Regions from separate parts of the Victivallis sp. Marseille-Q1083 genome, predicted to be linked through region 1. Evidence: riboswitches for the same ligand, from Rfam matches in the RefSeq annotation. Region 1 holds a riboswitch; the other holds the start of a gene.

Evidence for each region. Region 1 has a riboswitch for cobalamin ahead of HWX74_RS14315 (type II secretion system protein). Riboswitches for the same ligand answer to the same signal wherever they lie in the genome.
Region 2: it holds a riboswitch for cobalamin, as region 1 does, so the genes downstream of both, HWX74_RS06020 (prepilin-type N-terminal cleavage/methylation domain-containing protein) here and HWX74_RS14315 (type II secretion system protein) in region 1, are expected to answer to the same signal.

What each region holds. Positions count from the first base shown of each region.
Region 1 is NZ_CAHJXL010000001.1:3,464,414-3,471,010, reverse strand. Features, by position in the region: gene HWX74_RS14320 (sialate O-acetylesterase) at 1-1,643, shown strand, start outside; gene HWX74_RS14315 (type II secretion system protein) at 1,672-2,403, opposite strand; cobalamin riboswitch at 2,448-2,593, opposite strand; gene HWX74_RS14310 (ASKHA domain-containing protein) at 2,555-4,030, opposite strand; gene HWX74_RS14305 (B12-binding domain-containing protein) at 4,056-4,676, opposite strand; gene HWX74_RS14300 (uroporphyrinogen decarboxylase family protein) at 4,742-5,830, opposite strand; gene HWX74_RS14295 (hypothetical protein) at 6,074-6,597, shown strand, end outside.
Region 2 is NZ_CAHJXL010000001.1:1,509,324-1,515,920, reverse strand. Features, by position in the region: gene HWX74_RS06030 (Gfo/Idh/MocA family protein) at 5-1,258, shown strand; gene HWX74_RS06025 (hypothetical protein) at 1,271-2,155, shown strand; gene HWX74_RS06020 (prepilin-type N-terminal cleavage/methylation domain-containing protein) at 2,765-3,577, opposite strand; cobalamin riboswitch at 3,706-3,825, opposite strand; gene thiI (tRNA uracil 4-sulfurtransferase ThiI) at 3,970-5,178, shown strand; gene gyrB (DNA topoisomerase (ATP-hydrolyzing) subunit B) at 5,329-6,597, shown strand, end outside.

The DNA.
Region 1 (6,597 bases):
CGCTGGGCGGTTTCCAGACGCCGATCCCGGAAGCGGAAGCCATTGAATTCGGCGCGCCGGTACGTATGATCACGCTGCCGCGGGTAGCCGAACTCAGCCGGACAACCCGGGTGCGGGCCCGGTGGACGCGTCCGGAAAATCGGGAAACGCTGTTGCGCTGGAGTGCGGCGGGAGCGTATTTCGCGTCACGGCTTTCCCGCGAACTGAAAATCCCGGTGGGAATCGTGGCATCCAACTGGGGCGGAACCATTGCCGAAGCCTGGATCAGCCGGGAAACCCTGCTGGCCAATCCCGACACCGCTGCCAAAGTGACCGAATATGAATTGTTCGTTTCAAGTCCCGCTTATCGGGAAATCGTCGAAAAAGCCGGAGTCGACTCACCGGAATTCGCGACGCTTTCCCCGGAGGACCGGATGGCCCGGCTGGTTTCGAGCCAGGTTCCGACATACCCGCCGAACCGGGGCGTGGCCGCCGGCTGGGCGGCAACGGATTGCGATGACCGGGACTGGCCGGAGATGAAAGTGCCGGATTGCTGGCAAACCCAGAAGGATATGGACTTTTCCGGCGTGGTATGGTTCCGCCGCGAGGTGGAAATTCCGGCCGCCTGGGCGGGCCGCCGCCTGATTCTGGCTCCCGGCGCGGTGGACAAGCACGATGTCACTTATTTCAACGGAGTTGAAGTAGGCGCCACCGGGACCGGCTTGGAAACCGGCCATTGGAACGTGCCGCGTCATTATCCGGTCGCGCCGGAGCTGGTCAGGCCGGGCCGGGCGGTCATCGCGGTACGCGCTTATTCCTTCCTGTTCGGCGGCGGTCTGGTCGGTCCAGCTTCGGAGATGAAACTCTATTGCGCCGAGTCGCCGGAACCGGCGATTCCGCTGGCCGGCGCGTGGCGCTACCGGACCGAACTCAATCTGGGCGGCCCCCGGCGGAACCTTGTGGGAACCGGCTGTCCGAACAGCTACTCCATCCTTTACGACAGCATGATCCATCCGCTGCTGCCCTGCGCGATGCGGGGCGTGATCTGGTATCAGGGCGAATCCAACGAGGAACACCCGGAATTATATGCGCGTTTGATGACCGACCTGATCGGGGATTGGCGGCGGGCCTGGGGCAACCCTCATCTGGCCTTTTACCAGGTATTGCTGGCCTCCTTCCGCCGCACCGGCAATCCGGCCTGGCCTTTGATCCGGGAAGCGCAGATTCAGGCCGCGGAGGCCACCGGCACCGGTTATGCCAGCGCGGTGGATACCGGCGATGAAACCGACATTCACCCGCTGGATAAGCGGACTATCGGGGAACGGCTGGCGCTGCGGGCACTGGCCGATACCTACGGTTGCCCGGTGGAAGGGGAAGGCCCGACCCTGGCCGAAGTTCACTTGACGGAGAATGCCGTGGAACTGCTTTTCAGTCATGCCGCCGGCCTTTTCGCCCGCGGCGAACCGGCCGGATTTGAATTGGCCGGAGCCGACGGAACATTCCGGCAAGCCGCCGCCCGGATCGCCGGCAACCGGGTATTGCTGTCGTTTCCGGACGGCAACCGGCCCTGCCGGGTGCGCTATGCCTGGAGCGAAAACGCCCGGGAGGCGAATTGTTATAACGGCGCCGGACTGCCGATGGTGCCCTTCCGGGCACCTTGCTGATACCGCCGATGAAAGGCCGGAGCGATCGTCAGTCCAGGTCGAACAGTTCGTTGGTATCGCTGCCCCACCAGCCGATCCGGTAGACGTTCAGGCACTCCGTGGCGGAAAAACCGGTATAATGCGGTTTGGAAAAGACGATCGCTTCCGCCGAGACATGCCCGTCCACCCAATTGACGTTGGTCTTGTTTCGATGGCGGAAGTGGATGTTCGGCGACACGTACGGCGCCTGCGGCCCGTTGATCTGATAGGTTTCGACCTGAGCGCCGGAGGCGGTGAAATCGGCGGAATCGGCGAAAGCCACCGTCTCGGCCGGCTTGCGCACCCGGGAAACTTTCGCCTGGGCGGAGGCAAACGGGTATATCGAATAATTCATCGGGCCGAGATATTGCACATTGTAGCCGTAACCGCCGCTGCCGGTATTGTAGCCGGCGGCCAAAGCGCCCAGAACCGGACAGCGCCGGAGGCCGTCGCTTTCGCCGAGATATCCCATCAGGCCGCCTTCCGGCCGATAGACGCCGTTGTCGCTGCGGCCGCACCAGAGTTGCGAATTGTCGCCGTTGGCGCACAGGACGAAATAGTCGTCGCTGTCGCCGGCATAAAGCGCCAGCGCCAGACCGATCTGCTTCAAATTGCTGACGCAACGGATCGCCTGCGCCCGGGCTTTGGCCCGGGACAGCGCCGGCAGCAGCATGCCGGACAGGACAGCGATGATGCCGATCACCACCAGCAATTCAATGAGGGTAAAAGAAAAACGCTTCATGATAAACCTTTGTGTTGCGCGCACTTCCGGCGGTCGACCGTTCTTTCGCCCGCCTTTCCACTGACGTCCCGGGTCCCGGCTTGAGACGGCATTGAGCCGCTTCACACGGTTGCGCGACAGCTCCGGCCTTTCACCGGATTCACCGCTGACGTCACATCAATAATAGAGCATCAATATAATCAGATTCAAAGGAGGCAATGCTGTTCAGCGGCACCTCCTGCGGCAAATCGATCAGCCGCTCCAACTCTTCCAGCCATTCCGGCTCCGCCGCCAGCCTGGCGGCCGCCGTCAACGCCGTATTGCCGACGACGCGATATTCTCCCTGCGGCAAAGCCGGCAGCATGCCGACCGCCACCGCCGCGTCCAGATTCAGATAGCGGGCAAATCCGCCGGCCAGATAAATCCGTTTCACCGCCGCAAGCTCCAGGCCGGCATGCTTCAGCAGCGAACCGATACCAGCGTACACCGCCGCTTTGGCTTTCAACAACTGTTCGATATCCGCTTCGGTAATCACCACCTCCCCGGCCAGCCGGTAAAAGCGACAATTGCCGTCCGATTCGAATTCCGTCAGCCGGCCGAATTCCGTCAGCAGTCCGCCCGCCCTTCCCGCCGCCAGAAAGTCAATGAAAGCCGAACCGCAAATACCCGCCGGCGGCAAACCGCCGACCGTCGAAAAGACCGGCTTGCCTCCTTCCAACCACAGATGTTCGATCGCACCCGGCACCGCCCGGCTGCCGCAACGCACCCCGGCGCCTTCAAAGGCCGGGCCGGCCGCCGCCGCCGCGCACCACATCCGTTCCGCGCCGGCCAGGACAATTTCACAATTGGTACCGATATCGACCAGCAATTCCCCCGGCCGGAGCCCGACGATGCCGACGCCGCCGGCCAAATCGCCGCCGACATATCCGGAGATCGCCGGGACGGTCAGCAGCGGCACCGTCAGTCCGAGCATTTCCGCCGTCGTTTCCGGAAAAACCCGCAGCGGCGGCGTGAACGGCAGCACCCCGATCGGCGCCGGATCAATGCCGTGCCACAAACAGCTCATCACCGTATTGCCGGCCAGCGCCACCCGGGACACCCGTGCCAGCGCCTCCTTTGGAAACGATCCGAGAATGCCGCGCACCGTGTCGATCGCCGCCTGCCGCAACTGCGGCAGCGCGGCGGCGGCACCGCTAATCCGGCTGGCGATATTGTCGCCATACCGGTTCTGCAAATTGAAAGCGCCGCCGGATGCCAACAACTGTCCATCGGCGATCAGCGCCGCCGCCACCGTCGTCGTCCCCAGATCGATCGCCAATACCGTTTCGGTTCTTTGCGGCAAAATGGCAAGATCAAATGCAATCTGACCGGTCGCCGGCAGGAAACTTTCCGCCGGCACGACAATTCCAGCATCGCCGCCGAGCAGCCTGGCGCGACAGGCGTTGACCCAGGCCGGTGCGGCAACTTCCCGGCCGTCGACCGAGCAACAACCGGCAACCAGCCGGACCCGGCAGCGGCCGCAGGTTCCCAACCCGCCGCAACGGGTATCCAACCCCAGTCCCGCCCGCCGCAGAACCGCCGCCAACTCTTCCCCCGCCGCAGCGGCAATCAACCGCGGTCCGGCCGGGCTTGCAACCGTCAGATTCATCTCAGAGCGTTACTCCGACCGGAGTTCAACAGGCCAGCAGCCGGTCGACCAGCTTCACCGCGCCGTTGGCATCGGAACTGTAACCGTCGGCGCCGATCTCATCGGCATACTGCTGGGTCACCGGCGCGCCGCCGATGATCACTTTGACCTTCTTTCCCTTGAAATGCTCGACCACCTCTTTCATATACGGCATCGTCGTCGTCAGCAGCGAACTGCAGCCGATCACCTGAGCGCCCTGGGCCACCGCGCTCTCGTATTTGGCGGTATCGCAATTGACCCCCAGATCGATCACCTCATAGCCGGCGCCCTTCAGCATGATCGCCACCAGGTTCTTGCCGATGTCGTGCAAATCGCCTTTGACCGTGCCGATGGCGACTTTGCCGAGCGGTTTGCGGCCGGTGTTGGCCAACAACGGCTCAATCAGCGCCAACCCGGCCTGCATCGCCCGGGCGGCGATCAGCAGCTCCGGCACATAGGCTTCGTTGCGGGAAAATTTGTCGCCGATCTCCCGCATCGCCGGAATCATGCCGAGGTCCAGCACGTTGTTCAAATCCTCGCCGGCATCAATCGCGCTTTGGACCAGGGCGGTCACCTCGTTGCGCTTACCGCTCATCACCGCATTTTTCAACGCCTCAAAATCAGTCATTTTTTTGATTCTCCCAACTATCAATTTACCGTTTGATTCTTATTCCGGAACATTCCTCTTACACTTTACTTCCCATACCGCCCCAGCGCCAGCCCTTTTTCGGCGAAATGCCGGTAAGTATCATAACTGCAGGTCTCCGGAATCGAATGATCGGAGTGCAGGATATAACCCTTTCCGCCTTTCAGCACCGGAATTTTTTCCTCCAGCTCCCGGTCGATCGCCGGCCAGTCGTTGGCCACCAGGTTGCGGGTGTCCAGGCCGCCGCACAGCGCGATGCGGTCGCCGAATTCGCGATGAATGCGCAGGACATCCATCCCGGCCTTCACTTCGATCGCCTGCAGGCAATCGATGCCCGCCTCGATCATGCCCGGCAGCAGCGGTTCGACAAAACCGCAGGAGTGCATGATCACCGGCAAGCCGTTGGCGTGGGCAAAATCGATCGTCCGCCGGTGGGCCGGAAAAATCAGTTCCCGGTACATCGCCGGCGACATGAACGGCCGCTCCTTGAATCCCATGTCCTCGTAGAACCAGACGCCGTCCGGTTTGCCGCCTTCGGCCAGCAGGATTTCCATCAGTTGAATCCAGAGCTCGGCATAAGTATCGGCCATGTCGGCGATCCACTCCGGATCCAGCCCCATTCCCATCAACAGGTTTTCATGGCCGCAGATCGGATGGATCGATTCGAACACATTGACGCCGGACCAGCAGAAAAAGCGGTTCGCCGCCGCCGCCGCCGCTTTCAAATCACGGTAAGCGGCCAGATTGATGCGCTCCGGCGCCGCCTGTAAGCGCGGCTTGGCCAGCGTCTCCCAGTCTTCGCGGCAGGCGACGGCGAATTTGATATGTTCCGGCGTCGTATCGTGATTCTTATGACGGCGAAGCCAGGCGAAATTGCCGTCCTCCAGCGTCACCGTCTCCTCGTCCTCGGCGATGACGACATCCTGAAAGCCACGGCGCAGCCGCAAGTCGAACACCCAGGCCTCCTCGAGGTCGTAGCCGAAATGGCCGGGCAACTCCTCGGAAGGGCCGAGTTTGCCGTCCCGCCGCCATTGCCGCAGCGTATCATTCCAGAAATGTTCGCAAAAACCGATGCGATCCACCGGTTTGCCGCTCAGAATCCCGGAAATGCGTTCCACCCCGGTCAATTGCCCCATATCGTTACCTCTCCTTCGTGATTACATGAACCGGATTGATTTACTTTACACCACGTTTCGATTGTCGCCTCTCATTATAAGTCGAAAAACTCGAACCATCTTCCTTGTTTTTTGCTTTTTTTTGCTCTATTTTATCTTTATGACGACAAAGACAACCATCGGCAAGCAAATGATAATATAGAGCAAGAAAATTCGGCGGCAGTTCCCTATATTAATGCGAAAATCAACCGGAGAAAGATTTCGATGAACGCCATACACTATTTGGACGGGTTTACCGTCCGCTACGACCTGCCGACGCTGTCGGAGCAATTGAAGCTGACCGCCGATCTGCCGGAATATGAAGAATTTGCCAAACTGCTGGAGCAGGCCGGCGCCGCCGCCGATCCGCGGGCGGCATTTCTGCCGCTGCCGATTCTCGAACGCCGCCATCAAAGTCTGAGCGTGCCCGGCGCCGTATTCGTTTCACCGCTGCTGGCCAGGCAGTGCGCCGGCGATACGCTGTATCTATTTGCCGCCAGTTGCGGCAACCGGTTGGACAAACTGCACCGCGACGGCGATGACGTGCTGCGCGATTACTGGCTCGACGTCCTGAAATTCGAGGCGCTGCGCCAGGTTTCCGAAGAGCTGCGCCACCGGCTGCCGGCCGTGGACAATCTGAAGGCGATCGAACCGACCGACGAAGGCATCTGGCCGTTGAGCGGCCTGCGGGATCTCTTCCGGGCGATGCCGGAGCCGATGCGGCAATTTCTCGCCATCGAATTGACCGA
Region 2 (6,597 bases), 2.0 Mb from region 1:
AGCGATGGAACGAAAGATCACCTTGGGAGTGTTCGGCGGCGGCCGCGGCGCCGCGGTCGCTTTGTGTGCCCGATCGGCGGGCTTTGAAATTGTCGCGGTCTGCGATGCGTTCGAACCGCTTCTGCGCCATGCGGAAGCGTCGATCAACGACGAATCGGTGGTCTACTACACCGACTTCGACCGTTTCCTCGAACATGACGGCATGGAAGCGGTATTGATCGCCAACTACGCTACCCAGCACGTCTGGGCTGCAGTCAAAGCGCTGAACGCCGGCAAACACGTGATGAGCGAATGTATGGCGATGTTCACGATGGCGGAAGCGGTCGAACTGGTCGAAGCGGTCGAAGCGTCCGGCCGGGTTTACATGTTCGCGGAAAATTATCCGTTCACGGCGGAACGGCTGGAGATGAAACGCCTTTACGACAGTGGCGAAATGGGCGAATTCCGCTATGGCGAAGCCGAATATATCCACCCGGTCACGCCGCGCGTCAAAGCGTCGCTGACCAGCGGCCCCGACCACTGGCGCTGCTGGCTCCCGGTCAACTTCTATTATTCGACCCACTCGATGGGACCGGTGATGCACATTACCGGCACCCGGCCGACGACGGTGAACGGTTTGGCGATTCCCTATGATTTCAACGATCCGGTCCTGACCGGACAACTGCGGAAATCCGACCTCGCCTCGCTGCTGATCTGCCGGATGGACAACGGCGCTCTGGCGAAAATCATGCCGTGCGCCTTTCTCCGCGACCACGGCGAACGTTACCGCTTCTGCTGTTCCAGGGGAACGATGGAGATGAACCAGGGCAACCCGGAATTGCGCGTCCACCACGAACTGTTCGACTTCGATCCGCCCAAACCGGTCAACCTCTTTTACAAACCGAATTTTCCGGAAGAGTTCCGGCTGCTGGCCGAAAAGTGCGGCCATAACGGCGGCGATTTCTTCACCAGTTATTTCTTCGCCAAAGCGATCCGCGACGGAGGCCGGCCGATGATCGATGTCTATCAGGCCATCGACATGACCTCAATCGGCATCCTCGGCTATCGCTCCGCGCTGCAAGGCGGCATTCCGATCGAAATTCCGGACTTCCGCGACCGGACAGTCCGGGAGCAGTACCGTCATGACGACTGGAATCCGGATCCCGCCCGCCGCCGGGAAGGCATGCCGTATTCCAGCGTGCTCGGCGACATCGAACTGCCGGCCAAAACGCTGGAGGATTTTTATCGTTACCGCCGGGAATACCGGGAACAACTGTAAGGAAACGATGAAATGTTCTCCGGAATGACTGCCGGTTTTCTGCTCACTCTGGCGGTGGCCGTCGCCTGGGCACTGGTCGGAATCGTTTACAGCCGGGCGGCGGCGACCCGGATTGAAATGACGCCGTTCCTTTTCGCCGGCGGGACAGCGTTCCTGCTGCTGACCTGGCTGTTGTGCTGTCCGCCGTTCGCGGTCGACTGGCGCGAAGTGGGGATTGTCGCCGCCGTACTGCTGCCGGCCGCTCTGCTCGGTCAGGGCGGATTCCTCACCATGGCCAGGGCGATGAAACAGGGGTCGCACGGCATCGTCTGGTGTTTTTCGCAGGCGGCATTGATCATGCCGTTTCTGACCGGCTGGCTGCTGCTGGACAACCCGGTGGCGGCGCGGCAATGGACCGGTCTGGCGGTACTGACGGCGGCGCTGGCAATGCTCGGCGCCGCTGGAAACCGTCAGGCCGAGGAGGGCCGGCGTCGTTTCCCGTGGTGGGCGCTGGCCGCTTTTCTGCTGCTGGGCTGCCAGCAGAGCCTGACGCTGATTCCGAACGGTCTCCAACTGAGCGGGGCGGCGCTGGCCTGGCGGCTGCCGCTGAGTTCGTTGGGCGGGGTGATATGGATTCTACCGGTATGGAAGCGAAAACTGCCGCTGACACGGCAATTATGGGCCTGGGGCGTGCTTTACGGCGCCGTCGTCATGGCCGGCCAGTTCCTGCTCTATTGGGCGCTGGATGTGTTGTCCCCGCACGGCATGGAAGCGATCGTCTATCCGGTGGCCGTCGGCGGAAGCATCGGTTTTTTCACCCTTTACTGCCGGCTGGTCCGGCGGGAACGGCTGGCCTGGTTGGCCTGGGGCGGCATCCTGCTCTGTCTGGCCGGCATCGTCCTGCTGCGGCTGCCTTGAAAACCGGACAGCTGCACGATTCCGGCCGTTCCGCGCCTCAGGCGACTTTCATTCGGATGACACGGCAGGACCCGGGAAACGGTCTGGCGAAGCCGGTCGGCAGCCAACCCGTATTGTGCGGAAGCACAGGGGGCCGTGAAAGAATTCAAGAGGTTTCAAACTGTTTACGAACCCCATATAAATCCGCAAAATCCGAGTGCCGTAGAAAATTTATTTTTTCGCCGGAGGCGGTCCAACAGTTTTTTTTTCGGCGACATCAAAAATGTGCGATACTTCATCCTGGAGGATGCATAAAGACGGTAATTCACAACGAGATATAACACAGAAACAAGAGACGGGCGACATGAGCAGATTTAACCGGCCTGGCGACGAGAGGTTGATCCGAAAGCTCAGGCACTGCAACGATTTTTGACACAGGCGATGACTGCGCCAGGCCGCCTGGTAACGAAGCAATTCTGTATTTTGCCATGGCCAGTCTTCCTGTCCAAATGCTTTTCAGCCATAAAAAACAGCCTTTTTCCGGGCGGGCAAGCCAGTGCGGAAAAAGGCGCGGGAGAATAAGCTCCTTTCGTCAAAAGGCTCCGTTTCGTACGCAATTCATTGAAAATATTATTTGTCCGGATCGTAAAACTCCGCCCGGCCTTCGTCATCGTTGGTGCAGGGATGCCCCAAGTTCCAGAGCGTGCCGTAATTGCCTTTGGTCGACACCATCGTCATCGGTTCGACGTGGCCGTCGCAGAAGATGATGTTGGCGCGGTCGTTGTGGCGGAAATGCATCGTCGGCCACATCTGGTAGACACCGCCGGCCGGTTCGATCGACGAACTGTAACCCATCAAATCTTCTCCCCAGCCGCCGGAGGAACTGACCGGGATGCCGGAGTCGGCGAACATGATCTTCCGGCTGGAAGAATTGATCTTCACCGTTTTGTGGCCGGCGGAAAATGCCTCGTCGCTGTAACCTTCGAACAAGGTGCCGACCATCGTATTGTAACCGAAGCCGCCGCAGCCGCGCTCGAAAGCCTGGATGTTGCCGGGCACCGTCATCGACGGACATTCGTTCACCCGGCCGGTGCCGCCCAGATAGCTCGCCAGCGGACCGCGCGAGGCGTCGTAGTCGGCGTCGTCGCCGGAACTGGAAGTATCGGAGACGCCATGCCAGCGGTGGCGGTTCGTCGTCATCATATCGGTGGCGTAGGGAACCAGATAATCGTTCGAATCGATCGCGTACATCAGGTTGCTCAGGCCGAGCTGTTTTAAATTGCTGACGCACAGAATGGCGTGGGCTTTGGCTTTGGCTTTGCTCAACGCCGGCAGCAACATGCTGGCCAGGATGGCGATGATGGCGATGACGACCAGAAGTTCAATCAAAGTGAAACTTCCGGTTCGCCCTGTCGTGGAATTTCCGGAAACAATGCGCAGCATGAGAATTCGTCCTTTCGTTTTTCAGTGTGGCGCGCACCTGAACCGGCGTTTTCCCGCCCCGAAAGAACCGACAGGCCATCCGTTGATGTCGGGTGCCCGCCGAATCGATTTCTGGCGCGGAAATCAGCCGATTCGACTTTGATTCCGGCAAGCTCTGACTTGCGGCTCACGCCGCTCACAGTTACGCGATAGTCCCGGATTTTCACCGGCTTCATTGCACTGGAATCACCTGGAGATTAATATAATTTCGATTCGGGACAATTGCAAGATCGCGGCATTGTAATTTATTCGGCGGCAGTCTATATTATTCTTCTGCCGCCGGGCAGAAAAGCCGCTCGAGAAATTCCAGTCCGGAATGCCTGACAAAACCAGTGGAGAAGGAAAGCGTCAAGATGTACAATGCGATCATTTGCCGTTATCATGAAATTGCGATCAAAGGCAACAACCGGGGAATGTTTGAACGGCGACTTGTGGATAATTTGTACTATTTGCTGCGCGAGCTCTCCGAGATCAGAATCGCCCGGATTCGCGGCCGGGTCTGGATCGAGCACAAAGATCATTCGGCGTTTTCACCGGAAGAACTGGCCTTCTGCCGCCGGCAGCTGCCCAGGGCGTTCGGTCTGGAGTCGGCTTCGCCGGCGATCAAAACGGCGCCGGTCATGGCGGAGTTGACGGCGGCGTTGCGGACGGCGGCGCCGGCGGTTTTCCAGCCGGTTTTGGCCGAAAAATCGCCGGTGGAGTTCCGGGTCCGGGCCCGGCGCAGCGATAAAACTTTTCCGCTGCGTTCCCAGCAGATCGAGATCGAGCTGGCGACGGTGATCGGCGATCTGTTCGGCGCCGACAACCTCCGGCTCAATCTGGATGACGCGGAATTGACCGTCGGCTGCGAAGTGCGCGATGAATTTGCCATTCTGTTTTTCGAATCCTGGAAAGGGCCGGGCGGCCTGCCGGTCGGCAGCAACGACCGGGTATTGGCGCTGCTGTCCGGCGGCATCGATTCGCCGGTGGCCTGTTACCTGACGATGAAGCGCGGTTCCAACGTCGATTTTCTGGCGTTCCACAGCGCACCTTATACGCCGCCGGAAACGACGGACAAAATCCGGCGGATCGCCGGTTATCTGAATGGTTTTCAGCAGTCCGGCCGGCTGTATCTGTGCAACATTGCCGAGCTGCAGAAGGCGATTCGCGACAACTGCAATCCGCGGCTGCGGACGGTTTTGTACCGGCGGATGATGTTCCGGATCGGCGAGCGGATCGCCCGGCGCACCCGGTGCCTGGCTTTGCTGACCGGCGAATCGCTCGGTCAGGTCGCGTCGCAGACCCTGGTCAATATGGGAACCATCGGCGCGGCGACGTCGCTGCTGGTGCTGCGGCCGCTGGTCGGGCTGGATAAGCTCGATTCGGTCCGTTATGCCGAAGCGATCGGCACGTTCGAACTTTCGCGGCAGCAGGTGCCGGACAGTTGTACCGTGTTCGCTCCCGACAGCCCGGCGACGGCGGTGCCGGTCGACAAGGCGCTGGCGGAGGAAGCGAAACTCGGCGATTACCCGGCGCTGCTCGACAAAATCGTCGATGCGGCGGAGTGCGTGGTTCCGGATTGATTTTTTTTCGCTGTTTTTATCCGGATTTTCTTGGTGGCGATCCGACGCTTTTTACTTGAAAAAGACGGGCTTGTGGTGTATCTTACCAAGTAAAATTTTATGAAAAAAATTAACGGGCCCAGAGTAAGGTTTTCTGGAGAAAGAGTTCCTATGGCAGAGATTGATGATTTGAAAACGACGCCGGATGAGTCCAACGAGTACAGCGCCAGTAAAATTACGGTGCTGGAAGGATTGGAAGCGGTGCGGATGCGTCCGAGCATGTATATCGGCGACACCGGGCAGCGCGGTTTGCACCATCTGGTGTACGAAGTGGTGGACAACAGTATCGACGAGGCGCTGGCCGGTTACGCCAGCCGGATCAAGGTGGTCATTCACGGCGACAACAGCATTACCGTCATTGACGACGGCCGCGGCATTCCGGTTGATCTGCATGAAGGCGAAGGCAAGCCGGCGGTGGAAGTCGTCCTGACCGTATTGCACGCCGGCGGCAAATTCGACCACAACTCCTACAAGGTTTCCGGCGGCCTGCACGGCGTCGGCGTCTCCTGCGTCAATGCGTTGAGCACCAGAATGGAAGTGGAGGTTTGCCGCGACGGCGCCCGCTGGGGAATCAAGTTCGCCCGCGGTGTTACCGTTTCGCCGTTGACGAAACTCGGCGACACCGACAAGCGCGGTACGATGGTGAGTTTCTGGCCGGATCCGGAAATTTTTTCCGACACGGTTTTCGTGTGGGACATTCTGGCGACCCGGCTGCGCGAGCTGGCGTTTCTCAACCGCGGCATTCACATCACGCTGATCGACGAACGGGTGCCGGAGGGCGAAAAGCCGCGGGAAGAGATTTTTCATTATGAAGGCGGCATCTGCGAATTCGTCAAGCATTTGAATGCCAACAAAGTGCTGCTGCATCAGGAGGTGATCTACTTCCACCGCGAAAAGGACGGCATCGACGTCGAATTGGCCATGCAGTACAACGACGGCTTTGCCGAGCATATTTTCAGTTATGCGAACAACATCAACACGATCGAGGGCGGCACGCACCTGACCGGGTTCCAGGGCGCGTTGACCCGGACGATCAACGCTTATGCCAAGACGAACAACATGTTGAAAAATGACAAGGCGATGACCGGCAACGATACCCGCGAAGGGCTGGTGGCCGTCATCAGCGTCAAATTGCCGGACCCGCAGTTCGAGGGGCAGACCAAGACGAAACTCGGCAACAGCGACGTCCGCGGCATCGTCGAATCGGTGATCAACGACAATTTGGGCACTTTCCTTGAAGAGAATCCGCAGACGGCCAAGGATATCATCCTCAAGGCGATGACCGCGGCCCGGGCCCGGGAAGCGGCCCGCAAAGCGCGGGAGCTGGTGCAGCGCAAAGGCGCGCTGGAAGGCTTTTCGCTGCCGGGCAAGCTGGCGGAC